Regions from separate parts of the Kurthia populi genome, predicted to be linked through region 4. Evidence: riboswitches for the same ligand, from Rfam matches in the RefSeq annotation. Region 4 holds a riboswitch; each other region holds the start of a gene.
The links. A riboswitch is a leader RNA that binds a small molecule or an ion and turns the genes downstream of it on or off. The one in region 4 is predicted to bind S-adenosylmethionine.
Positions count from the first base shown of each region.

Region 1: another riboswitch for S-adenosylmethionine. It lies ahead of ACFSY7_RS15085 (cyclase family protein); the one in region 4 lies ahead of ACFSY7_RS16320 (bifunctional homocysteine S-methyltransferase/methylenetetrahydrofolate reductase).
Region 2: another riboswitch for S-adenosylmethionine. It lies ahead of ACFSY7_RS00395 (methionine ABC transporter ATP-binding protein); the one in region 4 lies ahead of ACFSY7_RS16320 (bifunctional homocysteine S-methyltransferase/methylenetetrahydrofolate reductase).
Region 3: another riboswitch for S-adenosylmethionine. It lies ahead of metA (homoserine O-acetyltransferase MetA); the one in region 4 lies ahead of ACFSY7_RS16320 (bifunctional homocysteine S-methyltransferase/methylenetetrahydrofolate reductase).

Region 1 is NZ_JBHUOR010000128.1:19,477-27,011, forward strand. Features, by position in the region: gene ACFSY7_RS15080 (dicarboxylate/amino acid:cation symporter) at 1-1,079, shown strand, start outside; gene ACFSY7_RS15085 (cyclase family protein) at 1,789-2,535, opposite strand; SAM riboswitch class I at 2,618-2,718, opposite strand; gene ACFSY7_RS15090 (NAD(P)H-dependent flavin oxidoreductase) at 2,773-3,738, opposite strand; gene ACFSY7_RS15095 (CHY zinc finger protein) at 3,735-4,052, opposite strand; gene ACFSY7_RS15100 (energy-coupling factor transporter transmembrane component T family protein) at 4,065-4,808, opposite strand; gene ACFSY7_RS15105 (energy-coupling factor ABC transporter ATP-binding protein) at 4,756-5,583, opposite strand; gene ACFSY7_RS15110 (energy-coupling factor ABC transporter ATP-binding protein) at 5,568-6,323, opposite strand; gene ACFSY7_RS15115 (SDR family NAD(P)-dependent oxidoreductase) at 6,317-7,057, opposite strand; gene ACFSY7_RS15120 (MaoC family dehydratase) at 7,062-7,376, opposite strand; gene ACFSY7_RS15125 (hypothetical protein) at 7,383-7,535, opposite strand, start outside.
Region 2 is NZ_JBHUOR010000002.1:76,291-83,825, forward strand. Features, by position in the region: gene ACFSY7_RS00375 (RNA-guided endonuclease TnpB family protein) at 1-425, shown strand, start outside; gene ACFSY7_RS00380 (hypothetical protein) at 552-854, opposite strand; gene ACFSY7_RS00385 (pyridoxal phosphate-dependent aminotransferase) at 867-2,033, opposite strand; gene ACFSY7_RS00390 (carbon-nitrogen family hydrolase) at 2,138-2,929, shown strand; SAM riboswitch class I at 3,012-3,112, shown strand; gene ACFSY7_RS00395 (methionine ABC transporter ATP-binding protein) at 3,199-4,200, shown strand; gene ACFSY7_RS00400 (methionine ABC transporter permease) at 4,202-4,891, shown strand; gene ACFSY7_RS00405 (MetQ/NlpA family ABC transporter substrate-binding protein) at 4,904-5,737, shown strand; gene ACFSY7_RS00410 (L-threonine 3-dehydrogenase) at 6,211-7,161, shown strand; gene ACFSY7_RS00415 (general stress protein) at 7,332-7,535, opposite strand, start outside.
Region 3 is NZ_JBHUOR010000143.1:43,078-50,612, forward strand. Features, by position in the region: gene ACFSY7_RS19875 (patatin-like phospholipase family protein) at 1-795, opposite strand, end outside; gene metA (homoserine O-acetyltransferase MetA) at 964-1,911, opposite strand; SAM riboswitch class I at 1,981-2,086, opposite strand; gene ACFSY7_RS19885 (sigma-54 interaction domain-containing protein) at 2,153-3,772, opposite strand; gene ACFSY7_RS19890 (amino acid permease) at 3,883-5,280, opposite strand; gene ACFSY7_RS19895 (aminotransferase class I/II-fold pyridoxal phosphate-dependent enzyme) at 5,688-6,848, shown strand; gene ACFSY7_RS19900 (hypothetical protein) at 6,872-7,084, shown strand; gene ACFSY7_RS19905 (hypothetical protein) at 7,085-7,474, opposite strand.
Region 4 is NZ_JBHUOR010000133.1:16,147-23,681, reverse strand. Features, by position in the region: gene metH (methionine synthase) at 1-725, opposite strand, end outside; gene ACFSY7_RS16320 (bifunctional homocysteine S-methyltransferase/methylenetetrahydrofolate reductase) at 706-2,565, opposite strand; SAM riboswitch class I at 2,651-2,752, opposite strand; gene ACFSY7_RS16315 (class A sortase) at 2,921-3,631, opposite strand; gene hemG (protoporphyrinogen oxidase) at 3,690-5,090, opposite strand; gene ACFSY7_RS16305 (Na+/H+ antiporter) at 5,209-7,236, shown strand; gene ACFSY7_RS16300 (acyltransferase family protein) at 7,383-7,535, opposite strand, start outside.

The DNA.
Region 1 (7,535 bases), on a different contig from region 4:
TCGGCTTAAAGGCACTTATTTATTTCGAAGTGATGTCCACGATTTCACTTGCTATTGGCTTTATCGTAGTCCATATTATTAAACCAGGTGTTGGTGTTAATACAGATGCACTTAAATCAAGTGGTGCAGATATTAGTGAATATACAAAGGCTGCTGCAAATCAAGATCATGGTATTCAAGCATTCGTTATGAGTGTGTTACCAGAAAACTTCTTTGGAGCAATTGCGAACGGTGAGTTACTACCAGTGCTTGTCTGTGCGGTATTCTTCGGCCTTGCAGCCGCTTCTATCGGTGATCCAGTGAAACAAGTTATTACATTATGCGAGCAAGCCTCTCAAATTTTCTTCAAAATTGTTGGGATGGTAATGAAATTCTCACCACTTGCTGCATTTGGTGCAATGGCCTATACAATCGGCAACTTCGGTATGGGTTCATTATGGAACTTAGGAAAATTAATGCTTGGCGTATACATTACAATGGCATTATTCGTTATCGTCATTTTAGGTCTCGTATTACGATATGCCGCAAACGTCAATATTTTCAAATTCCTGAGCTATATTAAAAATGAATTATTAATTGTTTTAGGGACTTCTTCATCTGAATCTGCCCTACCACTCATTATGAAAAAATTAGAACGCTTCGGCTGTTCAAAACAAGTTGTCGGTCTTGTTGTACCAACAGGTTATTCGTTTAACTTAGATGGTACCGCCATTTATTTATCAATGGCCGCAATGTTTATCGCACAAGTATATGATGTGCATCTATCCATTTGGCAACAACTTTATTTACTACTGATTTTAATGGTGACTTCTAAAGGGGCTGCTGGTGTAACCGGCTCTGGCTTTATTACTCTTGCTGCAACACTTGCCGCATTCCCAATGATTCCAGTCGCAGGGATTGCCCTTTTAATTGGTGTTGACCGCTTCATGTCAGAAGCACGTGCCATTACAAATATTATCGGTAACTCGGTAGCAACCGTTGTTGTTGCGAAATGGGAAAACGAATACGATCCGAAACAGCATGATGTCCTCGTCGCTGAATTAAAAGAAGAAAAGCGCTTGCGTCACGAACATGCTTAAGTTATAAATGGGCTTGCAAACATTGCAGGACCATTTTTTTGTTCGCAAAAAATTGTCAGATGCCCAAGGAGCGGTTTTTGGCTACGACATATTTTTTAATAAGTGTCATTCATATGTGTATGCACCTATAAATGTAATAAGCATTTGATTGAATGACGAAAAAACATATAGAATTACTAAAGCTAAGTAGATAACTACTATTAGTTTGTACAAGTCATTTGTAAAAACAGGCATATTTAGCGCCTCTAGCGGGGGTGTTTTATGTATTTTAAGGCATAAAAGGGACGTTTCCACACATAGCAAGCTGCATAAATGAGCTACACAGTACAGATTGTCGTTTTTTGAATAAATAATGTGAGATGCTCGTTCGTGTAGTATTTCAAGCGCTCTAAAACGGTACTTTTTTATGCAAAATGAACCCTTAGAGACCCCTTTCTAGCGTAAAATGCGCTTTTTCGGGCGTTGAAAATAATAATAATTTTTGACGATGGCGTGGAATAACAGTTTTTGTTGACAGATTACGCGGTATCGTTAGTAAACGTTTTAAATTTTACCGGACCATTGTCCTGAATTGGCACATATTTTTAAGTATGTCGTAGCCAAAACCCGCTTCCTGAAGATTTCGTTCATTTCAAATGAAGCAAATAAAAAAGAGGATGGAAAAATCCATCCTCTTTTTAGTGACAAATGAGTCTTGCACGAATGAGTGCTACGGTAGTATCGCAAATGAGCGTACCGGAAATCCTGTTGCTTTATCAGGTTTTGCGACGATATTGAATATGACCGCGCCTTTAGCGGGTAATTGATCTAAATTCGTCAACAACTCAATCTGATAAGCATCTTGCTGTAACACATAAAGCTCTGCCTTGAGCGCTTTATTTTTATAAAATTCCTCACTTGAATCCGTATCAAAGGTTTCATGACCGACTGCGCGAATGTGGCGCTCTTCAAATAAGAAACGGAGTGCTTCAACAGACCAGCCTGGCGTATGAGCCACATCGTCTGCATCCTTATTATTAAATGTGTCGCTATCATCAATGCGCTTTGACCAGTCGGTACGTAGTGCGACAAATGAGCCGCTATCGATTTCCCCGTACTGTTCCTCAAATGACAGGATTTCTCGTACGGTAATCGTAAAATCAGGATTTTTTGCGACGTCTGTTGAAACGTCGATGACAACGAGCGGTAATACAAGCTCTTTTAACGTAATATCATTTAAATAGCGGCCGCCTTCAACAAAATGAACTGGCGCATCAATATGCGTGCCATATTGTCCTGCAAAGGTAAATTGTTGTGCGAAAAAGCCTGCTGAATAATCGAATAACGTTTTCTTCTCAAGCGGCGAGAAGGCATTAAAGCGGGGGGTATCGGCACTAAAACTATGCGTTAAATCCACCCATGTACGCTCCTTTAAAAGTGATAGTGCCTGTTGAATCGATTGCTGTGTGGTTGTCATACCTCATCTCCCTTTCGATTTAAGTAACAAAAAAACCTCTTCTCGATAAGAAGAGGTTGGTGTCAAATGGGATGCCGTTCTCTTCTCATCTTTTAGCAAATGATGCTACAGGAATTAGCACAGTACAAAATGTCTGTTGCTGCGTCTTCAATGGGCCAGTCCCTCCAACGCTCTTGATAAGAAAGTGATTTAGTTGTTGATACTTATATTAAAGTAATCCGCTAGGAATTGCAAGTATTATTTTGAAATTTCTGAAAAACGCGTTACTACTGCTTTATATTCCGCTTCGATGCGCGCAAATAATTCCGCCACAGTAGGCACATCATCGATCAAGCCAATGACCTGTCCAGCAAAGGCCATACCATTCTCCTCACCATCATGGATTAACCGGCGATTCGCTTGCCCGCTAATATGTTCCTTTAATGCCTCATAGGTCGGTGTCTGTTGCTCAATGGCTAAAATTTCATCCGCAAAAGCATTATGAATAACACGTGCAGGACCACCAATCGAACGTTTAACGACGACAGTATTTTGCTCTGTGCTATCGAGTAAAAGTTGCTTGTAATAGTCCGAAGCATCGACACATTCCTTTGTAGCAATAAAACGCGTACCCATTTCAATACCCTCCGCACCGAGCGCAAGTCCTGCCGCAAGACCACGACCATCCGCTAAACCACCTGAAGCAATAACAGGAATCGAAACCGAATCAACGACGCGTGGTGTAAGGACCGTTGTGCCTAAGTCATCACGTCCTAAATGGCCGCCGCCTTCTTGACCTACGACGATGACGGCATCGGCGCCAAGCTCCTCTGCCTTTTGTGCTTGGCGCACACCCGCCACAAGTACGAGCTTTTTAATACCCGTTCCTTCTAGCATCGCTAAAACCGTAGCGGGATTTCCACCTGTAATGGATACAACCGGCACTTTCTCGTCAATCGCTACTTGTATAAACGCCTCATAACCTGTTCCGTGCATCCCCATCGCAAAATTGACACCAAAAGGCTTATCCGTCAGTGAACGCGTACGCTTAATTTCACGTCGCAGTGCTTCCGGATCAGGTAAACTTAACGCCGTAACCTGACCTAATCCGCCCGCATTTGAAACCGCAGCCGCTAAATCAGCATAGGCCAGATAGGCTAGGCCGCCTTGAATAATCGGTAATTGAATTCCAAAAAGCTCTGTAATCCGTGTGTTCATCGTCATTCCTCCATTTCAAAATACAAGTGGTAATGCCCCTCACAACGAGGGTTCCATGCAGCGTGACAATGTGGACATGTATCATGTGCTAAATAGGTCGCAATCGACAATTCTTCATGACAACGCCCACAAAGAATTGCCTTTTCATCCCACTCCATTTTTGTCCATCGTGTAATCGGGTGATCTGCTTCCTCCTCATGACATTGATAGCATGGATAATATGTATGACAACATTTCATTTTGATAGCGATAATATCCTTTGCTGTATGATAGTGGACGCAGCGTGTTTGCTCATCTACAAGTTGACCACGAAGATTCATAATTGTCACTCCTTATAATAATAATACAATGATTGATACAAATATTGGAAATAAAATGCAGTAACCATCCTTTTTTTGAAAAGCAAGAAGATGAAAATGTGTTCGATTAAACCCCTGTCGAAATCCGCGTGCTTCAATCGCAATGCTTAACCGTTCTGCTCGTGTAATGAGTGCTAAGAGTAGCGGAATCACTTGTTGCACTGGGCTATACAACCGTTGTCTAAACCGTTTTATTGTGATGCCTCTCGCCTGTTGACTTAGACGAATCCGTTCCCATTCTTCGATAATTAATGGGAAAAAGCGTAATGCCAGAACAATCATTAATGCCCATTGGCCAACAGGAATACGCCATTTTTCAAGAGGGCGCAACATTGTTTCAAGTCCAAGTGCAAGCTCAAGTGGTTTGGTAGTCGCTGTTAATAAAACACCACTTAAAATCATCATTAAAAGCTTAAGGACATAATGTAGGCCCATTAAAAATCCTGCTAAATAGGTTATACCTGAAAACATACTATGATAAAGCAACGTCAGCAATAAAATTAGAAGTAATGGGCGTATTGAATGTAGCGCATAGCTAAAAGGGATTTGTGCAAAATGATATAACAAGCCGACTACGAATGCCGAAAAAACAAGTTGTATCCACTCGTGAATTTGGGTGAAACCGATTAATAGAAAGCTTAACCCTATTATTTTAGTCCGTGGATCAAGACGATGTAGAATGGACGTGCGTGCTACATATTGAATAACTTGTTCCATTAGGTATCGCCTCTTTCATAATTTGGATGAGTGCGGGCATTGAACGTGCGCGTGGCAGCGGAGATTGTAAGCGTTGTTCTATTAAGTGAAACATCGCAATAGGTGGTGGAAAATAAACTCCTTTTCGTTTTGGAACCTCAAAGAAAAATTGCTCCGTTTCAAACAGTTGAGGGGCCTCATCTTTAGCCATCAACAAAACATCATCTGCAAAAGTTAACACATCCGTTAATTCATGAGTAATCGCAATAATCGTATGTCCTTGCTGTTGCCATTTTTTCAAAATCGACAGCACTAGTGCGCGTTGCACTGGATCAAGTCCAGCTGTTGGTTCATCTGCTAGCAAAATAGTTGGCTCCATCATAAATACAAGAGCAAGTGCTAACCGCTTTTTTTGTCCCCCACTAAGTTGATAAGGCAACATCGGTAAAATAGATGCATCTAGCTGTACAAGATTTAACACTTCCGCTATCTTTGCATCTGTTTTTTCACGAGACCATCCAAAATGACGTGGAGCGAAACGTAATTCTTTCTCAACCGTTGACTCGAAAAATTGTTGATCTGCATGTTGGAATAAAAAACCTATTTTCCCGTCTATATGAATATGGCCTTGCTGTATCGGTATAAATTGTTGAATGGCTTGCAATAGCGTTGATTTCCCTGCTCCGTTTTCTCCTACTATCGCCGTCCATTTATTGTCAGAAAATTGAAATGAAGCATCGCGTAAAATAACATGTGATGAACGCTCTAGTGTAACATTCTTTAAAGTGATGGCCATATTTGTTTAACACACTCCTCATACGTTTGAATGCAAATCGGTAAATGACACGTTCTTTGAAATTCAATGATAAAAGGCATTGCGTATGTCGGATAATGTGCTGCAAATGCAGGTAAGTCTCCATCAAATACGATACGATGATTTTGCAAGTAACAAACGCGATTTGCAAATAAATATTCTTCAACAATATGCGTCGTCATAACAATTGTATAGCGTTTTTTTAATGTTTTTAGTAGCGTGTAAAAATCACTACGTGCATGGGAATCTAACATAGCGGTCACTTCATCTAATAGTAAAATTTTCGGGCGCATCGCTAGCACAGCTACTAATGCAACACGTTGTTTTTCGCCACCAGAAAGCGTCATTGGATGGCGTTCTATAGCCCAGCGCATACCAACTTCATCTAATGCCTGATAAGCGCGGGCGGTCATTTCCTCGCGTGGCACTTGTAAATTTTCTAGTCCAAAAATAACTTCATCCATGACTGACGTCGTAATAAACTGATCATCAGGATGCTGAAAGACAATCCCGATTTCACCTGGCTTAACTGGATTCCCTTCATACAGTATTTTCCCAGATTGTGGCGTTAAAAGGCCTGCAAGTAACGATAGGACCGTTGACTTCCCGCTCCCGTTCGCTCCGAGTAGGACGAGACAATCTTGCTCGTAAACGGTGAAGCAGAGATTCTCGATACCATGCCCTGGCGTATGATAGTATGTAGTGTTTTCAACGGTTAACACGGGGACCACCTCACCATGTCTGCAGCATAGCGTGTATACTTCTCACCATTCACGCCAAACACTTCGCCCGTAAAAAAGTCTGTCCGTGCAACTAATTTTTTAACAAAGTAGGCTACATCGTCTGCTGATCCCACACGCCAAAAATCAGGGAACGGAATTTGTTGCTGTTCACTTTTCTGTTTATAGTAGGCAATTACAGGACGCGTCATATCAGTTAAAGCAGCAGGGGCAATCGCATTGACACGAATTTTTCCTGGTTCCCACTCTGCTGCTAACGTATAGGCCATCATTGTTAGAGCGCCCTTTGCTGCGCTATAGTTTAATTGTCCTCGTGAACCGAATAAACCAGCTGTTGAAGTCATAACAAGCACGTCACTCATTGGCTTTAATAACGGTTGTAAGGTGGTTGTTATAAGGAAAAAACTCGTCACATGCACATGAAAAACATGATTAAAGTCTTTTAATGTCATATTAGTCGCACGTTTATCTTTAGTATTTCCTGCACAATGAATAATTGCCGTTAATGTATCTGTATAGTGATTAATTTGTCGTAGCATCTCTTGAATTTCTAGTTCATTTGAAAAATCTGCAGCCAGACAGAGCGCTTGTGGAAATAAATCACGAAGGGGAGCAATCGATTTTTCAGATGATCCATGTAAAATTAAAGGCTCCTGCGAAAACTGTTTTGCAAGAGCGAAGCCGATGCCACGCGTAGCACCTGTAATAAAAATCATTCTGTCATTCCTCCTCAAATACTACATGCAAAACGAGTTGTTCTGCATTATAAGCATGTATTTCTTTTTTTGTTAATCGTACAGTAATCACTGATGGAATAGGCACTGGATAGACAAATTGACATCGCATTGTTGTTGGATAAACCTCATAACGCTGTTGCCATGCGCCTTCTGCAAGTGCCATTAATAACATACCATGTGCAATTGGCTGCTCAAATCCTAGTTGTTGAGCGAAGGTTGCATCATGATGTAAGGCATTATCATCACCACTTAACGCCGAAAATGCTTGAACTTTTTGACGTGTAATTAGCCATTCCATATTTAATTATCCTTTCATCAATGTCATGACAACGGTTGCTACAACCTGTTTATTACGTGAGAGCGCAACCGTTAATTGACAGACAGTTTTTCCTTTTGACGTAATGCTTAAATGCTTATCTGTAATCGTCCAGTTATAAAATGTATCTGCGTATAATGA
Region 2 (7,535 bases), on a different contig from region 4:
ATCAAAAGCAACGTCGTAGAGTGGCTCGTTTGCGTGAGCGTGTTGCGTTTCAACGAGAAGATTTTTTGAATAAACTGTCAACGGCATTGATTCGTCATTATGACGTCATCTGTCTTGAAGACTTGAACACAAAAGGCATGTTGAAAAATCGTAAGTTAGCGAAAGCGATTAGTGATGTGTCATGGTCTTCTTTTGTACAAAAACTGATGTATAAGGCGAAATGGTTCGGTAGAAAAATTGTTGAAATCGACAGATTCTTCCCATCGAGCCAAATTTGTCATGCCTGTGGTCATCGAGATGGCAAGAAAACATTGGATATTCGTGAGTGGACTTGTCCATCTTGTGATACGACACTAGACCGAGATATTAATGCAAGTAAGAATATCTTAATCGAAGGGTTGAGACTTTTAAAGCAACAACCGTAGGAACGACGGGGATAGCCTACTAAAAAAAGTGAAGCCGCTGTTTCGAGCAACTGGAAACAAGCAAGCACTGTTCGTAGGAATCTCCCACTTCAAGCAACGTTCGAAGAACGGCTAAGTGGGGGTAGTTCAATCCTTAGCTTTAATGTCCTTATACGCCTTTGGTGAAACAGCGTACATAATTTTACCGGCAACAATGGCGATAACGGCCACGAGTAAAATTTGAATGATAAATTCAAAAAATGAATTTACCGGTAATTTCAGGCGTAGCATGACCATGAATGCTAAAAAGACACCAAGCGTTGTGCCAAAACCATAAATGAAAACGACTTTCTTTTTATCTTGATTGCCAAGCTGGTTTAGAACATAGCGCTGTGTCGCAATGCTTATAAAGCCAACAAAGGCACTAATAATTAATGAAATGATAACCACAAGTGTCACCTCTTAAGCGAATAGATTAAGTGTGGCGATGCGCTCCATTGCTTCGTGAATACGGGCCTCATCAACGAGTAAACCGACGCGAACATAGCCCTCGCCGTGCTCACCAAAGCCATTACCAGCAGCAACGGCAACATTGGCTTTAGCAAGCAGTACATCCGCAAATTCCTCGCTTGTCATACCATTTGGCACAGGTAGCCATGCAAAGAAGCTACCAGCCGGAATGGTAATATCCCAGCCGATTTTTGCGGCAGCCTCTTTTAAAGCATGACGACGCGATTCATAAATCGCTAGCTGCTCTGTCACACATTGCTGTGAGGAGGTTAGCGCCACGGCACCGGCATGCTGAATAGCAGGGAATAGACTGCAATAGAGATGGTCCTGAATAAGATTTAAGCCAGCAATCATGTCGCGATTTCCGACTGCAAAGCCAACGCGCCAGCCGGCCATATTATACGTTTTTGATAGCGTATAAAATTCAACACCGATCTCTTTAGCGCCCGCGGTTTGCAGGAAGCTTGGTGGACGAATGCCATCATAGCCAAGTGAACCATAGGCGAAATCATGCATCACTGCAATATCATGCTCCTTGGCTAATGCGACGGTTTCAGCGAAAAATTCGGGTGTTGCAACAGCGCCTGTAGGATTGTTTGGATAGTTGATATACAAAAGCTTTGCAGCCTGTTTTTGTGCCGGAGTTAATGCATTGTAGTCCGGTAAAAACTGATTGTCAGCCGTTAGTGGCATCGTTTCAAATTGGATATTGGCTAGTGCTACACCGGATAAATAATCAGGGTACCCTGGATCAGGTAATAGCATCGTATCACCGTCATCTAGCATAACCATTGGCAATTCCACTAAGCCTGCTTTGGCACCGAATAAAATGGCGACTTCCGTATTAGGGTCAATATCGACATCGTATTCACGTTTATAAAATGTGGCGATTGCCTCTTTAAACTCTACTGTACCACGAAATGGTGAATATTTGTGCATGCTAGGGTCAGCGGTTGCTTGTTGCATCGCCTCAATAATATGTGTTGGTGTTGGACGGTCTGGGTTCCCTTGTCCTAAGTTAATGACATCGCGTCCTTCTGCCACTGCTTCTGCCACATTTTTTGATAGCTTCGCGAAAAATTGCTCAGGAAGTTGTTGCATCTTTTTTGATAATTTCATGTAGGTGCCTCCAAAAATAATCTATTGTATAATAGAAAGAAATATTCTGAAAATTATTCTCATAGTAGACCTTTTTCAGAAAAATGTCTATAGGTGGTGTCGTGATGAAATTAGGCTGTATTCAATTTAAAGTCGCAACAGGCGATGTAGAAAAAAACTATGCACGCGTAAATGAATTAGTACGCGAAGCACACGCAAAAGGTGCAGAGCTCGTTGTTTTACCAGAGATGTGGAATTCAAGCTATGCACTGAAAAAATTAGACGAGCTAGCAGATCCAAATGGTGAGCGCGCAAAGAAATTTTTAAGTGAGCTTGCGAAGGAGTTAGGCATTCATATCGTTGGTGGCTCTGTTTCGACGAAAAAAGGCGACAAATTTTATAATACGATGCTTGTGTTTAATAAAGACGGTGAGCAGGTTGGTGAATACGACAAAGCACATTTATTCCGCTTGATGGATGAGCATTTATATTTAGCAGCGGGCTCAGGACAAAATAATTTCAAATTAGGTGACTTAGATGCGGCGGGTGTCATTTGCTATGATATTCGTTTTCCAGAATGGCTACGCCTCCATGCGCTAAACGGTGCGAAGGTCATTTTCGTTTCGGCACAGTGGCCAACACCTCGCATTGATCATTGGAAAACATTATTACAAGCGCGTGCGATTGAAAATCAATGCTTTATCGTTGCGGTAAATCGTACAAGTCATAAGCCGGAAAACTTTAACGGCAACTCAATGGTGATTGAACCATGGGGGGAAGTGTTATGGACGGGTGATGCAGAGGAAGAGCTAGCGATTGTCGATGTTGATTTTGATAAGGTCGACGAGGTACGTAAAAAAATTCCCGTGTATGATGACCGTCGCCCAGAGCTATATCAAGATATTTTGAAAAATTAATTTTTTTCTGAAAATATATTGACAATGGACGTAAAAAGAAATACTATTGATGACATAATCATAAAAACAACTAAATAACTAGGATTTATCAAGAGCGACGGAGGGATAGGCCCGATGATGTCCAGCAACCCCCATTATGGGAAGGTGCTAATTCCTACAGAATGTATTTCTGAAAGATAAATAACGTTTATAATAGAAAGCGTCTTTCAGAGGAAAGGCGCTTTTTTGTTTTCTGAAAAAGTAATTTTACAAGAATAAGAGGTATGCGCATGATTGAAATAAACAATGTCTCAAAAGTATATCGAGCAAAGAAAAAAGAAGTTATCGGTGTAGATAATGTCAATCTTACAATTAATGACGGCGAAATATTCGGAATAGTCGGATATTCTGGTGCCGGGAAGAGTTCATTATTACGTTGCATCAATTTATTGGAGCAGCCAACAGATGGTGAGATTTTAGTTGATGGCCAAAATTTAATGACACTATCAGGTAAAGAACTACGGCAGGCACGCCTAAAAATCGGTATGATTTTTCAGCATTTCCACTTGATTGACCAAAAGACAGTCGGTGAAAATATTGAGTTTTCATTAAAGGCTGCGAATGTCGCAAAAGACAAACGCGAAGCGCGCATTAAGGAACTACTCACAATGGTTGGGCTGTCTGATAAGAAGGACGTTTTTCCCGGTCAGCTATCAGGTGGTCAAAAGCAACGTGTAGGTATCGCAAGAGCGTTAGCGAACGAACCAACGATTTTATTATGTGATGAAGCCACATCCGCACTCGACCCGACGACAACGACAGCCATTTTAAAATTATTGAAAAAAATTAATCGTGAGCTTGGTATCACCATTGTCTTAATTACGCATGAGATGGAAGTAGTCAAAGAGATTTGTGACCGCATGGCAATTATGCAAAACGGACGTGTTGTCGAGCATGGCAGTGTGTACGATATTTTTGCCAATCCAACAAATCCATTAACGCAGGAATTTATCGGCAGTGTTGTGTCCTTTGATATTCCATCAGAAATTATGCATACATTTAATGGCACTATCGTCAAAGTATTATTTAAGGGCGATACCGCAGGGCAAGGAATTATTTCCGATATGCTACAGCAATTTGAAGTACGAGGAAATTTCCTTCACGGTACGATTGAGTACATACAAGAGCGTCCACTCGGCATCTTCATCATGGAATTAATCGGTGACGGACAAGATATTAACCGCGCCATCACGTATATGGAATCTCGCGGTGTAACAGTGGAGGTGCAGTAATATGTTTGATTTCGCTCATTTTACATCGATGCTCCCAGACATTTGGACATCCTTTGGCCAAACGCTATTAATGGTCGGCATTTCATTAGTAGTCGTACTCGTTATTGGGTTGCCACTTGGCTTATTATTATTCATCACAAGTCATGGGTTTTTCGCCGTACGTAACTCCGGCAAAAAGGTAAATCGCATCGTCAATAATGTGTTAAGTTTTGTAATTAACTTTGTGCGCTCGATTCCATACATTATTTTATTAGTCGCACTTATTCCGTTAACTAAAGTGCTTATTGGTGACACAACAGGTCCACTCGCTGTGAGTGTTTCGTTATCTGTTGCGGCCATTCCATTTTTCGCACGACTTGTCGAAACATCATTAAAAGAAATTAGTAAGGGGGTTATCGAAGCGGCAATCGCAGCAGGTGCCTCTCCTTGGTTAATCATCAAGGAAGTATTATTACCAGAAGCAAAATCAGGGATTATTCAAGGCATTACGATGACAATCATTAGCTTGATTGCGTACTCTGCGATGGCAGGTACAATCGGCGGCGGTGGTGTCGGAGACTTAGCGATTCGCTTCGGTTACTATCGCTATGACGATACGATTATGATTGCGACGATTGTTATTTTAGTTATTCTCGTTCAGGCTGTACAAATCTTGGGCGATACGATAGCAAAAAAAGTGAATAGAAAATAGGGGGATTTGAATATGAAAAAGTGGTTAGTAGCAGTTTTGTTAGTTATTGTGACCGCAGCACTTGCGGCGTGTGGTAGCGGTGACGCGAAAGATACAGACAAGGAAACAACATCAAAAGAAATTACAATCGGTGCAACAGCCGGTCCATATAGCGATATGCTGAAAAAGGCCATTGTTCCAGGTCTTGAGGAGAAAGGCTACAAAGTAACATTAAAAGAATTCAGTGATTATATCCAACCAAACAATGCATTAGATAACGGCGATATTGATGCCAACCTATTCCAGCACTCTGTATACTTAGAAAACTTCAATAAAGAAAATGATACAAAATTAAAAGCATTAATTATCGTGCCAACAGCTCCAATGGGCTTCTTTTCTGAAAAATATAAAACGATTGATGAATTACCAGAAGGCGCTAAAATCTCAATTGCAAATGACCCATCAAACTTAGCACGTACGCTGAAATCATTAAAAGAACAAGGCTTAATCGAAATTAGCGACGATGTAGATCCATTAGTCGCGTCAACAAAAGATATTACGAAAAATCCGAAAAACTTTGAGTTTAAAGAAATCGAAGCGGCTGGCTTACCACGCGCAATCGAAACATCTGATTTAGCGGGTGTCCCAGGAAACTTCGCATTAGCAGCCAACTTAAACTTAGAAGATGCGGTATTTTTAGAAGATATGCCAGATCAATTCCGTAATGTTGTCGCAGTACGCGAGGCAGACGAGAATTCACAGTTATCAAAAGATATTAAAGCCGTAGTTGAATCAGCAGATTTCGAAAAAACAATCGATACAGAATTTAAAGGCTTTGGTAAACCAGACTGGATGAAAAAGAAATAACATGTAGTACAAGCATGGCTGGGACAAAACATGTCATTTTCTTTTTTAGCGTTCGCAACGAAAAACCGGAACTGCGCTGTAGCGCGGTTCCGGTTTTTCTTATGCTCATATGAACGGTTGTTTTTATACGTATGTCCCAGCCTCGTTTTTTTGTAAAAAATGAAAATATGTCTAAAGTGTGACGTTGGATACCTGCCAAAGGAAAGCGTTTTCTTAATGTATGCTATGCTATTTACCTACCTTTAAAACTAAATTATTTTACGTCTAAATGCTTATGTCTTTTAAAATATGTGTTTTTTGAGAATACAAATATTGTTTTCTTAAAGAATACATTATATAATATAAAAAACAAAAAACATTGATAAAACAGCGTTTGTAAAGATATTTTTGTACATCTAGAAAATACATTTGTTTTTATTTTATATATGTGTTTTCTGAAAATACATTTGTAAGCTGTAAGAGGAGGAAAAGAAATGAAGAAAATCATGATAACAGGTGCTTGTGGTCAAATCGGTTCAGAGCTAGTAGAGAAGTTGCGTGTGGAGTATGGGACAGAAAATGTTCTTGCGACAGATATTCGCAAACCGGTAAGCTCTTCGGGGCCATTTGAAGTGCTTGATGTCATGGATGCTGAACGCATGTATGACATCGCAAACGCTTTTGGCGCAGATACATTAATGCATATGGCTGCTCTTCTTTCTGCCACTGCTGAAAAAGATCCAGTATTTGCCTGGAACTTAAATATGGGTGGCTTAATGAACGCTCTTGAAACGGCTCGTAAATTAAACCTACAATTCTTCACACCAAGCTCAATCGGCGCATTTGGTCCATCAACACCAAAGGACAATACACCGCAAGATACGCTACAACGTCCAACGACGATGTATGGCGTCAATAAAGTAGCGGGTGAATTACTATGTGATTACTATTACACGCATTTCGGCGTGGATACGCGCGGTGTCCGTTTCCCAGGCTTAATTTCAAATGTGACGCCTCCGGGTGGTGGTACGACAGATTATGCAGTCGACATTTATTATCAAGCTGTAGAGAAAGGTCACTATACATCTTATATTGCGGAAGGTACGTATATGGATATGATGTATATGCCAGATGCACTGCAAGCGATTGTTGATTTAATGGAAGCAGATAGTAACACACTCGTTCACCGTAATGCATTCAATATTACAGCGATGAGCTTTACACCAGAGCAAATCGCCGCATCAATTCAAAAAGTAATGCCAAACTTCACGATGGACTACGATGTCGACCCAGCGCGTCAGGCAATTGCAGATAGTTGGCCAAATTCTTTAGATGATAGTGCTGCAAAAGCGGAATGGGGCTTTAAAGCAGCCTATGATTTAGATAAAATGACAGTCGATATGCTTGAAAAATTACGCCGTAAATTATATCGCACAGCTTCATAACGATAAATTGAAAAAGAGGCTGGGACAAAACACGTCATTTTCCTTTTTTAGTGTTCGCAACGAAAAACCGGAACCGCGCTACAGCGCGATTCCGGTTTTTCTTATGCTCATTATGAACGGTTGTTTTTATGCGTATGTCAAAGCCTCTTTTGATTGCTTAAAAGTACTGTTTATTTTGTCGCCACAACGACTAATTTCCCCGCATCCAAATGTACATCGAGTGCGTTTGCCTGCTCATCGGTAACGCCAAGTGACATGAGCTGTGTTCGTAGTTCAGATTCTCGGGACGTAAATAAATTTTTAACACTGTTCATAACACCTTGTTCGGCTACGCCAACCTGTGAAATATGTAATGCTTTGGCGATATCATCAGC
Region 3 (7,535 bases), on a different contig from region 4:
TACCCCAAGACGATAATTCGCTCGCATTTTCACAACATCCTTCTCCATGCCCTCAATGCCATATGGCGGGCGGAAAATAAATGCTTTGCCTTCACGTTCAAGCTGCTCACATTTTGCAACCGTTTCATTGTAGCGATCCACACGTTCTAGCATGACATCGACTAGCTTCGGATATTTTTTACGCATTAGCTGCATTGCTGCTTTTGTTTGGCGGTCCATCGTTTTGTAATAACCTTTTGGACGCGTTAAGACGATAACATGCTTCTCATATCCCTCATCAATGGCATGTTGCACTGGAATCGGGTCTGCTAATCCACCGTCATAATACGGCACGCCATTTAATTTAATTTCCGGAAACATGACCGGAATCGCACAAGTAGCACGCAACAACTGACTATCAGTATCCATCGTCTGTACGTCCATAAATTCTACTTCACCAGTATTAGCATTTGTCACGCCCGCAAGCGCTGTGCCTTCGTAGCTACGGAATGTTTGCCAATCAAATAATTCAAGCTGATTTGGCAACACATTCCAACCAAAGTCTAACCCAAATAATGAGCGTTCTGTTAAGAAGTTTCGCATACCTACATAACGCTTATCATGTCGATACTCCGTAAAGACGCGCATCGTACGCTCAGGCTGCTTTGAAATATAGGAGCATAAATTAATTGCCCCCGCTGAAATCCCAATAATATAGGGCATCATAATCTCTTCGCGTAATAAGGCATCCAGTACACCGCTTGTATAAATGGTGCGGAATGTACCCCCTTCTAAAATCAAACTCGTTTCGTTCACTGTCGCCACTTCCCTTATTTTTCTGCCTATTTATCGTACACTAAATGTGAAAAACTGTCATATTGTTTTCGTATAAATATGCTTTTCATTTTTGTCCATCAAAAAACACTTCCAAAGCTTGCTCCTTGAAAGTGTCTTTTTCTGTTCTCTTTTTAGTTTTTCATCTATTTATAAACAGGAAGACGTTAGCGAATGATTTTCTCCTTTGTCTACCCAATCATATGGCGTTTCTTGGTATACATAGTAATTTAACCAGTTTGAAAATAATAAATGCGTATGTGAACGCCATGTATTACGCGGTTTTTTCGTTGGGTCATCTTCAGGGAAATAATGTTTTGGTAGTTCTGGATTTAAGCCCCGTGCGACATCGCGCTCATACTCTAATGCTAGCGTATCCGCATCATATTCTAAATGCCCGGTCACGAGCACATGACGTTCATCTTTTGAAATCATTAAAAAAGCACCTGCTTCATCTGATTCGGATAATAATTCAATGTCTGGATGATTTTTTACCGCTTCCGTTGATATCGATGTATTACGCGAGTGCGGTGCTGGGTAAATGTCGTCAAAGCCACGAATTAGTTTCACAGTGCTATCATATACTTCATGGTCAAAAATACCAGAGCACTTCGTTTCAAGTGGGTATTTTCCAATGCCATAATAATGATACAGTGCTGCTTGTGCGCCCCAACAAATATGCATCGTTGACGTCACATGCTCCTGTGCCCAGTCCAAAATTTCTTTATGCTCCTCCCAGAAATCGACCTCATCAAACTCAAATAATTCAATGGGTGCACCGGTGATGATCATGCCATCATACCGATCTTTTTTGATTTCATGAAATGTTGAATAAAATGTTTCTAAATGTGATTTTGACACATTTTTTGACTCATGTGTTGCGGTATTTAAGAACGTGACATTCACTTGTAGTGGTGTATTTCCTAATAAACGTAACAGCTGTAATTCTGTTTTTTCTTTTTCAGGCATTAAGTTGAAAATTAAAATATTTAATGGACGAATATTTTGGCTCTTTGAGCGCTCCTCCTCCATAACGAAAATCTTCTCTTCTTTTAATCGTTCTGTTGCCGGTAAATATTGTGGAATGTTAATTGGCATGTTCCTGAACCCCCTCAAATTCGTAAAAAAAGCCCTTCTTAATAAAAATAAGAAGGGCAATTTATCCGTTTCTTATCTTCCAAGTACAAAACTTGTAGGAGTTAGCACCTTTCTACTAGTGTAGAGGTTGCTGAAGCGTCGTCGGGCCTTTTCCCTCGGCTTCTCTTGATAAGACTATGCAGTTTCAGTTATCATAGCAAAATTCCAAATACTTTGCAAACTTTTCTGAAAAAATAGAATATTATTCATAGGATACTTGTTTTTCGAGCTGGTATTTTTGAATCTTACGCACAAGTGTCGACTGATTACAGCCTAATGCCTTCGCTGTTTGACGAATGCTAGGGTATTGTCCGAGCGCCTCTTTAATCACTTTTCGCTCAAAGGCATCCACTTGATTTTTTAGTGTCTGATTCTGATCATAAATAGGCGTTTGTGTAAACGTATCATCGACTAACGGCACTGGATTATGCTGTTGATACTCCGGCTTTTGAAATTCTCGCTGAATGTATTGCAGGGTAATGGTCGACTGCTGCGTTAATAAACTAACGCGTTCAATAAAATTTTTCAGCTGACGAATATTTCCCGGCCAATAATACTGCGTAAGACGGTCGACTGCTGCTTCCTCAATCGTACGCTCAATGCTATATTTCTCCATTACTAAATGTAAAAATCGGTATGCAAGCGGTGCAATATCCTCCTTACGTTCACGCAGTGGTGGAATACGTAGCGGAATAATATTTAAACGATAAAATAAATCCTCGCGAAATTCACCGCGCTGCACCATATCATATAAATTACGATTCGTTGCGGTAATGATCCGCACATCCACTGGAATCGGTTTAATCCCTCCTACACGGGTGATTTCTGATTCTTGTAATACGCGTAGTAGCTTTACTTGTAGCGATAATGGCATCTCGCCAATTTCATCGAGGAAAAGTGTACCTCCAGAGGCAAGTTCAAAAAGACCAGGTTTCCCTGTTTTATTCGCCCCAGTAAACGCACCACCCATATAGCCAAAAAGCTCCGACTCTAATAAATTTTCTGGAATAGCACCGCAATTGACCGTAATCATCGGTTTTTGTGCACGGTGACTTCGCTGATGAATTAATTTCGTTAATTCTTCCTTACCTGCACCTGATTCCCCCGAAATAAGTACCGTCGAATCGACGTTGGCAATGCGTGTGGCTTTTTCAATCACTTGGCGCATCGCTTTAGAAACAGCAATCAAGCTCGTTGAAGATTGTTGCTTTAATGCTTCAAGTTGTTCCTTATACTGTGCACTCTGTGACTCTAAGCGTTCAATCGTGCGCTCCATGTCACGTAGTTCAGTCATTTCACGTGAATTGGCGACAACATATTCCACATTGCCCGCCTCATCAAAAATCGGTAGCGCCGTTACTAATACGACATGTCCATTGGCGAATGTTTGCACGATGTCTTCCCGCTTTTTCGATTTTAGCACTTTCATGGTCACCGACTCATTCATAATGCCGCGTTCAACAAATTCCATCACTGGTAAATAGCGTGCATCGACCTCAAACATCTTGCGATCGGCTTCATTTTGAAAAACGATAATGCCATCTGAATTACAGATTGTCAATCCATCACTAACCGAGTTCAACACATGTTCGATAAATTGCCACGATGTCGTCATCTCTTTATCGTGAATAATAAATAAATACGATGCTTCAAGTTCAATAATATGTACAAAGCAATGTTCTAAATCCAAATAGGTTTGTTGTTCTATACGGAATTGTTCAATAATCTCTGCATATTGCTGCGGTGGCTGCTCACTATTACTAGAAATCCACTGAAACTGGTGATCGGTCAAAATATACGTAATCAATTGTTTTAATTCCATCGACAATCCCCTCCGAAGCCTAGCTTAACATGAACATTGTGGAAAAAAAAGCACTTGTCCGCATGAAAAAACAGGAATCCCCCAGTAGGAATTCCTGCTATTTCCATAAGCTATTCTACATCTGCATTTCGTGTAGCACTTGCAGTCGTAAGCGTTGTTTTCTTCAGGCGCTCACGTAGGAAGAAGCTACCAACGACGAAAATAACGAGTATCGTACTCATATAAAACTGGGCCTGCAAAGATGAAATGAACATCTGACAAAGATACACACCCGCAAGCATCGCAATCGTGACATACGTTAAATACGGGAATAGCCACATTTTAATCGCGAGTGGCTCTCTTTTGGTTTTTTCATACTGTTTACGGAAACGAATATGTGCGACAGCAATAAAAATATACACGATAATCATTAAGGCACCAACTGCATTACCTAAGAAGTAGAAAATAACATCTGGCGAAATAAAGTAAAGAATGGCACAAAAGTATGCGACAACCGTACTGCCAATGATTGCAAATGTTGGTGCACTGCTTTTCTTCGATAGCTTCATAAAAATCGCTGGTGCATCACCTTTTTCAGCCATACCAAGTAGCATACGTGAACTTGTGAAAATCGCAGAGTTCATTACGGAAATAAGTGATGTAAAAATAACAATTTGCATTAGCTGTGCAGCCATCGGAAGACCGGCCATTTCTAAAATGTTGGCGTATGGCGCTGCTAGTAGTTCCGTGTTATTCCACGGAATAATACAAATCATAATTAATACCGAACCAACGAAGAACAATGCTAGACGATAAATAACATTATTAATAGCACGGACGATATTACGCTTTGGATCCTCTGATTCACCCGCTGCAATGGCGGCTACCTCTGCCCCGCAAATAGAGAAAATAACGAATACAATCCCTGTAAAGATTGGTAGCACACCATTTGGCGCAAAACCACCTGCCTCTTGTATAAATGCAAAGCCATTATGTTCAAACGTCGGTAACACACCAAAAATCATTAAGGCGCCGACTACTAAGAACACGATGATAGCCCCTACTTTAATAAATGCTAACCAGTATTCAAATTCACCAAATGTTTTAACGGAGTATAAATTAATGGCTGTTAGTAGTAGCGTAATCCCTACACTACCGACCCATACTGGAATCGACGGTACCCATGAATGCAGCATGCCACCAATAACGGCCGCTTCTAAACCTACAATGAACACCCAACTCGCCCAGTACAACCAACCAACTGTATAACCTGCCCAGCGGCCAATATAACGACTTGAATACGCTGCAAACGAGCCATTCTCTGGTTTTGTTGAAGCCATTTCACCAAGCATTCGCATAATGAAGACAATGATTAGACAGGCCAATATGTACGAAACGATTGTAGCTGGTCCTGTTGACATAATGTTTTTCCCTGTGCCGACGAATAGTCCTGTTCCGATAATCCCACCAATTGAAATCATCGTGATGTGACGTGTTTTTAATGTTTTGCCTAATTCTACTTGCGCCATATTCCAACACCTCCATATTTTTCCCTCAACCTTTACTATGCAATTTTCGTGCCAACTTTTAAAATCACCGAAAGCGCTGTTAGAGCTTCACTTTTAAAGCAATCCTACATTTCATTACAAGCATAAAATGCAATTTTTGTTGCAAAAACGCATCATTTTTCGCGAAAACTACCTATGTTTCAATGAGATAATTATCATCCATTGTCGTTATGTATTAAATATGCTGTTTTATACTTTATTTTTATTTTCCCCTTCTAAAAAAATGACTATTTACCATATCATTACTTGAATACGTAAAAACTAACTAGCGCATTGTTTTTTATCTATTTAGATAATTGTGACATCTTTTAATTTCTTTATGCTAAACTTGTTCTATACTATACTGACAGCAAAGGATGTGCCCACCCATGAAAATTGAACGTTCCGCACTGATGACAAAATTTCCGAAAGCGATTTTTGGTGACTTAAAAAAAGCTTCAAAAGAAGCGGCTACTACCGGTCATCAAATCATTGATTTAAGTCTTGGTAGCCCTGACCTACCACCAGACGAAAAAATTCGCCAGGCATTAGCACATCATGCGCTCGCTGAGACTTCGTATGGCTATACACTAGGTGGCATTCAGGATTTCAATGAGGCCGTTGCACGCTATTATAAACGCCGCGTGGAAGTCACGCTTGATGCATCTACACAGGTCTTACAGACGATGGGCTCTCAAGAAGGTCTTGTACATTTACCGCTCGCTTTTTGTAACCCCGGTGACATTGTCTTAACGACAGATCCTGGTTATGTGGCGTATGAAGCTGGGATTCATTTAGCACAGGCTGAGCCCTATTATATGCCGTTACGTGCTGACAATGCTTTTTTACCCGATTTACAGGCAATTCCTGAGGATGTTGCACAGCGCGCGAAATTACTGATTTTAAACTTACCTGGGAACCCGGTACCTGCGATGCCTTCTATCCGCTTTTTTGATGACGTCATTGCCTTTGCAAAAAAATACAATATTATCGTGCTACACGATGCGGCCTATTCTGAATTTTACTTTGATGAAACGGCGCCAGTGTCTTTTCTACAAGCAGCTGGTGCCATCGACGTTGGGATTGAGATTAATTCGCTATCAAAAAGTTTCAGTTTAGCGGGCGCACGTATTGCTTATATCGTCGGCAACGCAGAGATTATTGCGATTTTACAGCAATTAAAATCCAATTTAGACTATGGTACATTTGAACCGATTCAGCGCGCAGCTATCGTCGCACTCGATAACGCAGAAGAAATCACAGCGCGTCTACGCCAAACATTTGCAGCGCGACACCATGTTTTGTCACAAGGGCTTGCGGCACTAGGCTGGGATGTTGTACCATCAAAGGGTGGGATGTTCGTCTATGCGAAATATCCACAGCAAACGCTAAATGATATTGAATTTGCCTATGAAGCCATTGCCAAAATAGGTGTCGTTGTCGTTCCTGGATCTATTTTTGGCATGTCAGGTACAAATTATGTCCGTATTGCACTGGTGCAGCCTGAGAATGTAATTCGCGAAGCATTGAGACGTTTTGCTACATTATAGATTAGTCAAAGAAGGTGTCTATCGTGAAACAACATGAACCTACAGAGGAAGAACTTCAAAAAATCAATGAAGAAATCGAGCGTGAATTTTTAGAAAAAGGTGAGGAAGCCTTTTCAGACGAAAAAAAAGAAGAGGATGCAAAAGTCCCCTTTTTCTTCGTTGTGATGCTTATTATTTTATTCGGTATTTTATTGCTAAAAATCGCCCTCGTTGCAATCGGATTTTTCAATTCCTAATTAACGCAATGTTTCATAATGCTCCACAAGTTCAATTTCATGTGGTTGCACATATTTACGATAATGATTCAGTCCAACAGATTCAAAATGATATAAATGCGCGGCTAGGCTATCGTCGGTTTCAAGGCGATAGCTTTTTTTAATTTCATCATAATAAACTGCGTACAATTCTCCGTTGTAACGTGCATGTGTATCGATTGTATAAAGGCGATCAATATCATCAAGTGCTACTTCTTTTATAAAAAAGTCCGTTGAAATAAATTGTTTCACACGATAAAATCCGTCCAGTAAACTTTCGGCCTCATGTGATTTCAACACGACCATGCCATTATGCTGTGTCGTAACTTCATATTCTGCACCATTATAGGTTGCAAATTTTCCTTTTTTCACATTCACCACTTCCTTTTACCGATTTTTCCCCGGATTTTATCAAAACGAAACAAAAAAAGAT
Region 4 (7,535 bases):
GCAAGTGTACGAATATGGTCTGTCATAAATTCTGGTCCAGTCGCGCAGTTTAAGCCGACTGACAGTGGTTTAATATGCTCGATTGAAATATAAAATGCATCGATTGTTTGACCCGCAAGTGTTGTACCCATTGGCTCAATCGTTCCTGAAATCATAACCGGTAATTCTTTTCCTAGCTCATCAAACGCTTGTTTAATACCAAGTGTTCCTGCTTTTACATTCAGCATATCCTGTGATGTTTCCATTAATAAAACATCCGCACCACCATCAATTAATCCCTTTGCTTGCACATAAAAATCATGTTGTAGTGCATCAAATGTCGTACCACCTGTTACCGATAATGTTTTGGTCGTTGGCCCTAACCCACCTGCAACATAACGTGGCCATTCAGGTGTTGAAAACTCATTTGCTGCTTCAACCGCAAGCTCTACCGCACGTTTATTAATTTCATACGCATGCTCGCCTAAACCATATTCATTTAATACAAGCGGTGTCCCACCAAATGTATTGGTCGTTACGATGTCTGCTCCTGCTTCAAAGTAAGCACGGTGGATATCACGTACAACATCTGGGCGTGTTAAATTCAGGTTTTCATTACAGCCATCTAACTCTTCGCCACCAAAATCTTCTGCTGTTAAATCAGCGTTTTGGAGCATTGTCCCCATCGCACCATCTAAAATTAAAATATGATCTTGAATACGGTCCTCAATGCGTTGTTTCGACATTTACTTGTTCCCCCTCAGTTTGTGCATCTAGCTGCTTAATATAATCAATTAACTCAACGGTCATGTCATAGCGCATGAACGGTGTAATTAAATAAATTCCTTTAAATAGTGGTGCGGCGACGTCGATTAACTCCTTTGCAATCTTAAGTCCCTCTGCACGTGCACGCTGTTTATCCTCTTCGCAGTCACGCATACGCGTAAGTACATCTTCGGATAACTTAATGCCCGGTACTTCATTGTGTAAAAATTCTGAGTTACGTAGACTTGTCAGTGGCATGATACCTAAGAAAATAGGCTCTTCAATATGTTTTGTTGCCTCGTACACCTCAATGATTTTTTCCTTCGTATACACCGGCTGTGAAATAAAGTAATCTGCACCGGCTGCGATTTTTTTCTCAAGTCGTGGTACAGCGCGCGCCACATTTCGTACATTGGGATTGAAGGCGCCTGCGACAGAGAAGTTCGCCTTTTTACGAAGCGGCTTTCCTGAGAATGAAATGCCCTCATTTAATTTTTTAATTAGCTCAAGTAGCTCGATGCTTGAAACATCATACACACTCGTTGCCCCTGGGAAGTCTCCTACCTTTGTTGGGTCCCCTGTCACCGCTAAAATGTCCGTAATTCCTAGCGCATCAAGGCCCATTAAATGCGATTGCAGACCGATTAGGTTACGGTCACGACATGTAATATGTGCCAGTGCGCGAACATTCTTTTCATATTTCAAACGAGCACCCATCGCCATATTACTGACGCGAGGTGAAGCAAGCGAGTTATCCGCCATCGTCACCGCATCTGCACCGGCATCTTGTAAAATACGTGCACCATCAACGAACGCATCCGTTTCTAAATGACGTGGCGTATCAAGCTCGACGATAATCGTACGCTGTTTTTTCGCCTGTACATGCAGTGGTTCATGTGCAGCTTCATCTGCATCTTTAATAATTAATGACTTTTTCTTTTCGACAATTTTTGCTTTAATCGGTGGAAGATCTGCTAAACGTTTTTTCACCTCGGCAATATGCGCCGGTGTCGTCCCACAGCAACCGCCGATTAGACGCACGCCCTCGTCACGTAATAGTACTGCTGCGCGGCCGAAATAATCTGCCTCTGATTCATAAACAACTTTACCGTCCTCAACGTCTAATAAGCTCGCATTTGGATAGGCTGATAAGAAGGCTGTCTCTGGCAGCTCTACGTTTTCAAACGCTTGGATGGTATGATGCGGACCTAGACGACAGTTCACGCCAACGATATTGGCACCAAGGGATTCAAGTGTATGAAGTGCTTCATTTAATGAGACACCGTTTTGTAGAACACCCGGCTCATGCATCGATACTTGTGCAATGATTGGTAGCGCTGTGTGTGCACGTAGTAATTTCACTAATGCTGATAGCTCTTCAAAGTCGTAAAATGTTTCAAGTAATAAGCCATCGACGCCGCCTTCGATTAAAATTGTTGCCTGCGTATGCAGTGCTTCTAAAATTTCTTCTAGTGTTTCATCCGTTTTGCGAATTCCTCGAATGCCACCGATTGTCCCAAGTACATACTGACCACCTGGCGCTGCAGCTCGTTTTGCAATCGCAACTGCACCTTCGTTAATCGCTACAACTTGGTCCTCGATACCATAGCGAGCTAATTTAATCGCATTGGCTGTATATGTATTCGTTTGAATAATATCTGCACCTGATTCGATATAACGCTTATGAATATCCTCGATAATTTCTGGCTTTGACACATTTAATTCCTCATAGCAGTAGTCAATCCCATATGAATAAAGCAACGTGCCCATCGCACCGTCCGCTGTTAATACTTTCGTTTTTAAATCGTTCAGCAATCCCATCTATGAACTTCCCTTCTATTTATCAATCTCCCCAATAAAAAAACCCTCTTACTCGTTAGAATAAGAAGGGATATATGCATAGTCCTTCTTATCTTTTAAGGTTATTACCTTCTGGAATTAGCACCTGACCTTTCGGCTGGTTGCTGAAGCTTCGTCGGGCCAGTCCCTCTGCTTCTCTTGATAAGAAATTGATTTAATTTTTAGAATATTATATGAATAATACATCTTAGATGAAAGAACGTCAATAGCTCTGTCTTTTTTTCATGATTTTCATGCAAAATTAGAAAGACAATGCAATGATGCATTCCATTCAATCAAAAAAAAGAAACCACCGACAACGATGATTTCTCTGTCATTATTTTTCTTCTTTAAAGGCTTCTTTTGGTGCCTCGTCAATATTCATTGCACGTATAAACTTCGCATGTGTAATTTGACGCTTCGTACCATTAAAGCTACATGTTACGAGTGTTAATTCTTTTTTATTTTTATGGTCATTAATGACTTCGACTTGTGACGCTTCAACATTATAAATTTTATCGATTTCATAAATATATACTTTATCATAATCCGTCACATATACTTTCATACCTGTTTTCGCTAATGTTAGTGGACTAAATAAAGAGCGCTCATTACGCACATTATGGCCGGCCAGTGCATAGTTTCCTGTCCCCATTGGCATCTCTTCCTTCATTGTGCCTGCGCCAATAGCTAAATTCTTATTCGAAATACCATATAAAATCGGTAGCTGCATGTTTACATCTGGCACACTCACCATACCGATTGAATCAGGTTTTTTCGAATCCATTTGTGCCTTCAATACTTCGCCGAGGCTAATGTCTTTTACTTGCTCAAAATCAAATGTGACATCTTCTGATTCCTTTGCCTTTGCGATGCTATCATCGTAATTTTTGCCCGCTTTATTTTGCAATGTTGAGTCCGTCATATGGTTGACTATAAAGCCCATAATCGGCTTATTAAATACGAGAATTAACCCTGCGATTAATAATAGTACACCTATAATGGTCAACCATTTATTACCACCTTTTTTAGCTGTATGCTCCGCCATTATTTTACTTCCTTTCATCGACGATTCGTTATGTTGTTAATACCTGTTTTGGAACGAATTAAACCGTCGTAAGTTGCGCTGCAATGCGAGTCGCAATCTCTTTACCGTTCGCGATGCATAACCCGATGCCCACACCATAATACGAGCAGCCTGCCAGTGTAATAGTTGGATAATAGCTCTGCATTTGTTGCTCTAGATTTTTCACAGCGGCCGCGTGCTCTAAATTATACACGGGCATTTGCTGTGTCCATTTCGATACTTTAATTGTCAACGGCTGCTCCTCAATATTAAGGGATGTCGCAACATCCTTCATCGCAAGCTGTGCTAACTCTTCTTCTGTGAGCTTGATTAACTCCGCAAATTTCGGATTCGTTTTTTTATAAAAGACACGCAGTAGTAGCTTGCCGTCTTTTGATGTATTTGGCCATTTTGCGCTTGTCCATGTGCAGGCATCACAGTTTACGGCGTCGCTATTTGCTACAATAAAACCAGTGCCCTCTGCTGGTAGGACGTCATTGCCGACTTCATAACCTAAATATACGGTAATAATCGAGCTCGTTTTAAAGGCATCAAAGGCAGGTGTTAAACGTTCATCACCTAGCGCTTCCTGTGCCATGCGATGTGGTGTCGCTAATACGACATGGTCTGCTTCAATCGCCTCATGATGGTCAAAATGAACGATGGTTTTCTCATTCACTGTTTCAAGCTTCGTTACAGCCGTATTTTTTAAAAACTCGACTGTCGTTAACAGCTCTTCAAAGCGCTCAAACAATTCACGTAAGCCATTTTTAAATGATAAGAACTTATTATGTGATAGACTGATAAACTTGTCTTTATTCGCCGCATAGCCTTTTAAAATACTACCATACTGGTTTTTATAATCGATTAAATAGGGGATTGTAGATGCTAATGTTAATGAATACAGATCACCTGAATAAATACCCGATAATACAGGGGCAATCTGCTTTTTCACGAGCTCTTCACCAAAGAAATATTCAAGGAATTCGCCAATAGATGAATCCTTTGTAAATTGCTCATTTGGTAATGTTAAATCATTTAGAGCAGCTCGCTTACCCGCTTCAGAAATAAGGGTGCTTTGTTGTAGTGCTTCCTTATTCATCGGGATGCCATACATGCTCTCAAGTGGGATAGCATGTAGCTCATTTTGGGTATAAATATAAGAGACGCCTGTGCCATTATAAACGACGCGATCTTCTAGCCCTAATTCTTCGATTAAAGGCATGACACTTTTATGACGTGCCACAATGGAATCTGCGCCAAGCTCCATGACAAAGCCGTTTTCCTCATGCGTCGCCATTTTACCGCCAAGCTGTGCCTCTTTTTCAACTAATACAAGACGTATATTTTTATGTTGTAATTCGCGTGTTAAGTAGTGCATCGTTGATAATCCAGTGATACCGCCACCTACAACAACGATAGTTTTCGTAGACTGAGCCATTATTCGGCCTCCTTTAACTTCTTCGTCTTTTAGTATACTCGTTCATTTAGTGGCATCGCTAGCAGTTCTACTCATTTCCATGAATTGTACATATTTTAAGAAAGGAGCGTCAAATTCAGTGGACTTACTTATTTTAGTTATTTTATTAATGCTGTCTTTATTACTATCAAATATTCTCGGTCATTATTTGCCATTTCTTCCGATGGCACTTGTCCAAATTGGCTTTGGGATTATTTTAGCCATTATCTTCCCAAGCTTTGATATCCAGCTTGAATCCGAATGGTTCTTGCTGTTATTCGTTGCACCACTTCTTTATAATGATGGGCGCAATTTCCCGCGTGAAGAGCTATGGAATATGCGCGGCTTTATTTTAAGTAATGCCATTGTGCTCGTAATTATTACGACTGTGCTCGGTGGTTTGTTTATTCACTGGCTCATTCCATCTATTCCATATGCGGCGGCCTTTGCGCTTGCGGCGATTTTATCACCAACCGATCCCGTTGCGGTGAACGGGATTGCCAAACGTGTGCAAATCCCTGAGCGTATTTTAAGTGTTGTTCGTGGTGAATCATTAATCAACGATGCTTCGGGCTTAGTTGCCTTTAAATTTGCGGTTGGTGCCGCAGTATCAGGCTATTTCTCGTTAAAATCAGCCGTTGTTGAATTTTCTTATACCTTTATCGTAGGGGCACTACTCGGACTGGCGATTAGCATTGTACTTAGTCAAATTCGCTTTTGGCTTCGTCGCTCAGGTATTCGCGATACGGTGTTCCATACGTTATTCCAGCTCGTCACACCGTTTATTATTTATTTAATCGCCGAAGATTTATTTCACGCATCTGGCGTTATCGCCGTCGTAATTGGTGGGATTGTTCATGCGCTCATTAATGAAAAAGCCGAGCCTATGCTTGCGGAAGAGCAGATGCTCACAGAAAATACATGGTCGATTGTGCTATTTATTTTAAATGGTCTCGTATTCTTATTACTTGGCTTAAACATTCCTGATTCCATGGCGAATTCTTTATCCGATCGTCATACGAATAACTGGATTTTAATTTTTGATGCCGTAGCGATTGGGTTTGTTATTTTAGGTGTTCGTTTCATCTGGTCCTATACATTTGGTACATTCCAATATCGCTTCGGGCGCGACCAAGTACGTCCAACATTAAAGACGAGCTTAATCAGTAGCCTTGTAGGTGTGCGCGGTGCCGTTACAATGGCCGGGATTTTATCGCTTCCTTACTTTATTCAAAATGGGACAGCAAACTTCCCAGAGCGCTCACTTATTATCTTTTTAGCGTCTGCTGTTATTTTATTCACATTACTTACAGCGACGATTTTTCTTCCGATGCTTACCGATAAGGATGAGGGAATTGAGCTTGCAGAAGGACAGTACTCATTTAATCGTGCAAAAATGCAAGTGCTCTTAAAATCCGTTAAATCACTACAAACATCGATTAATGATGAAAATCGACGCATCACCTATGAGCTAATAGATGAGTTGCAGCAAATGTTTAGGCAGCTGCAGTTAGAAGCAAATGCGGAACAATCAGATAAACAAAAACAAGAGCTAGCGAAATTACGCGAGCGCGCCATTAACATTGAACGAAAGCATATTGAGGAACTGCATGATGATAATCAGCTCGATGATGATATGTATGCAAATCTTTTATCAACAATTGAGGATCGCTTGAATCGACAGGAAACGAATATGTTTATGAGCTTCTTCATTACCTTGCGTCAAGTCATTCGCATGTGGATTATGACGCGCAAAAATGATACGGATAAAACACAATTTTATTCCTACATTCGAATGCGCCAAGATATCCGTCGTCAGTGCTATTTAAAGGCACTTCATTTCTTAAAAGAGGAACGTAAAACGGTCGACCCACGCAAACGTCCGCTATATGTTATCGTCATTTACGAATATGAAAAAGCCTATGAAAAATTACGTAAAGTCGTCACGATTGATTCTGCTCGTGAGGAGGAACTTCGCGAGGAACTTCACCTACAAGTGATGGAGGTTCAGCGTAGTGAAATTCACCATATGTACGAAGAAGGTAAAATTTCACGTGAGCAAGAAAAAGAACTACGACGCTTCGTTAATTACATCGAAAGTGTATCGTTGTATGAATACGTCGATTAATTTCCGACACAAAAGAGGTTGGGACAAAACACGTTATGTTCTTTTTTAGCGTTCGCAACGAAAAACCGGAACCGCGCCAAAGCGCGATTCCGGTTTTTTTATGCTCATAGAAGAGGTTGTTTTTATACGTATGCCCCAGCCTCTTTTTATTTTTTATTAAACTGCTTTGCAATTTCAAGTGTGATTAAACCAGCATAATATTTTCCACCCTCAACATTCGGATGTATTTTATCATCATAGAAGATATCTGTTTTTGTAGCAGATTCATCATACCAGTCAATCATCGACACATTACTATA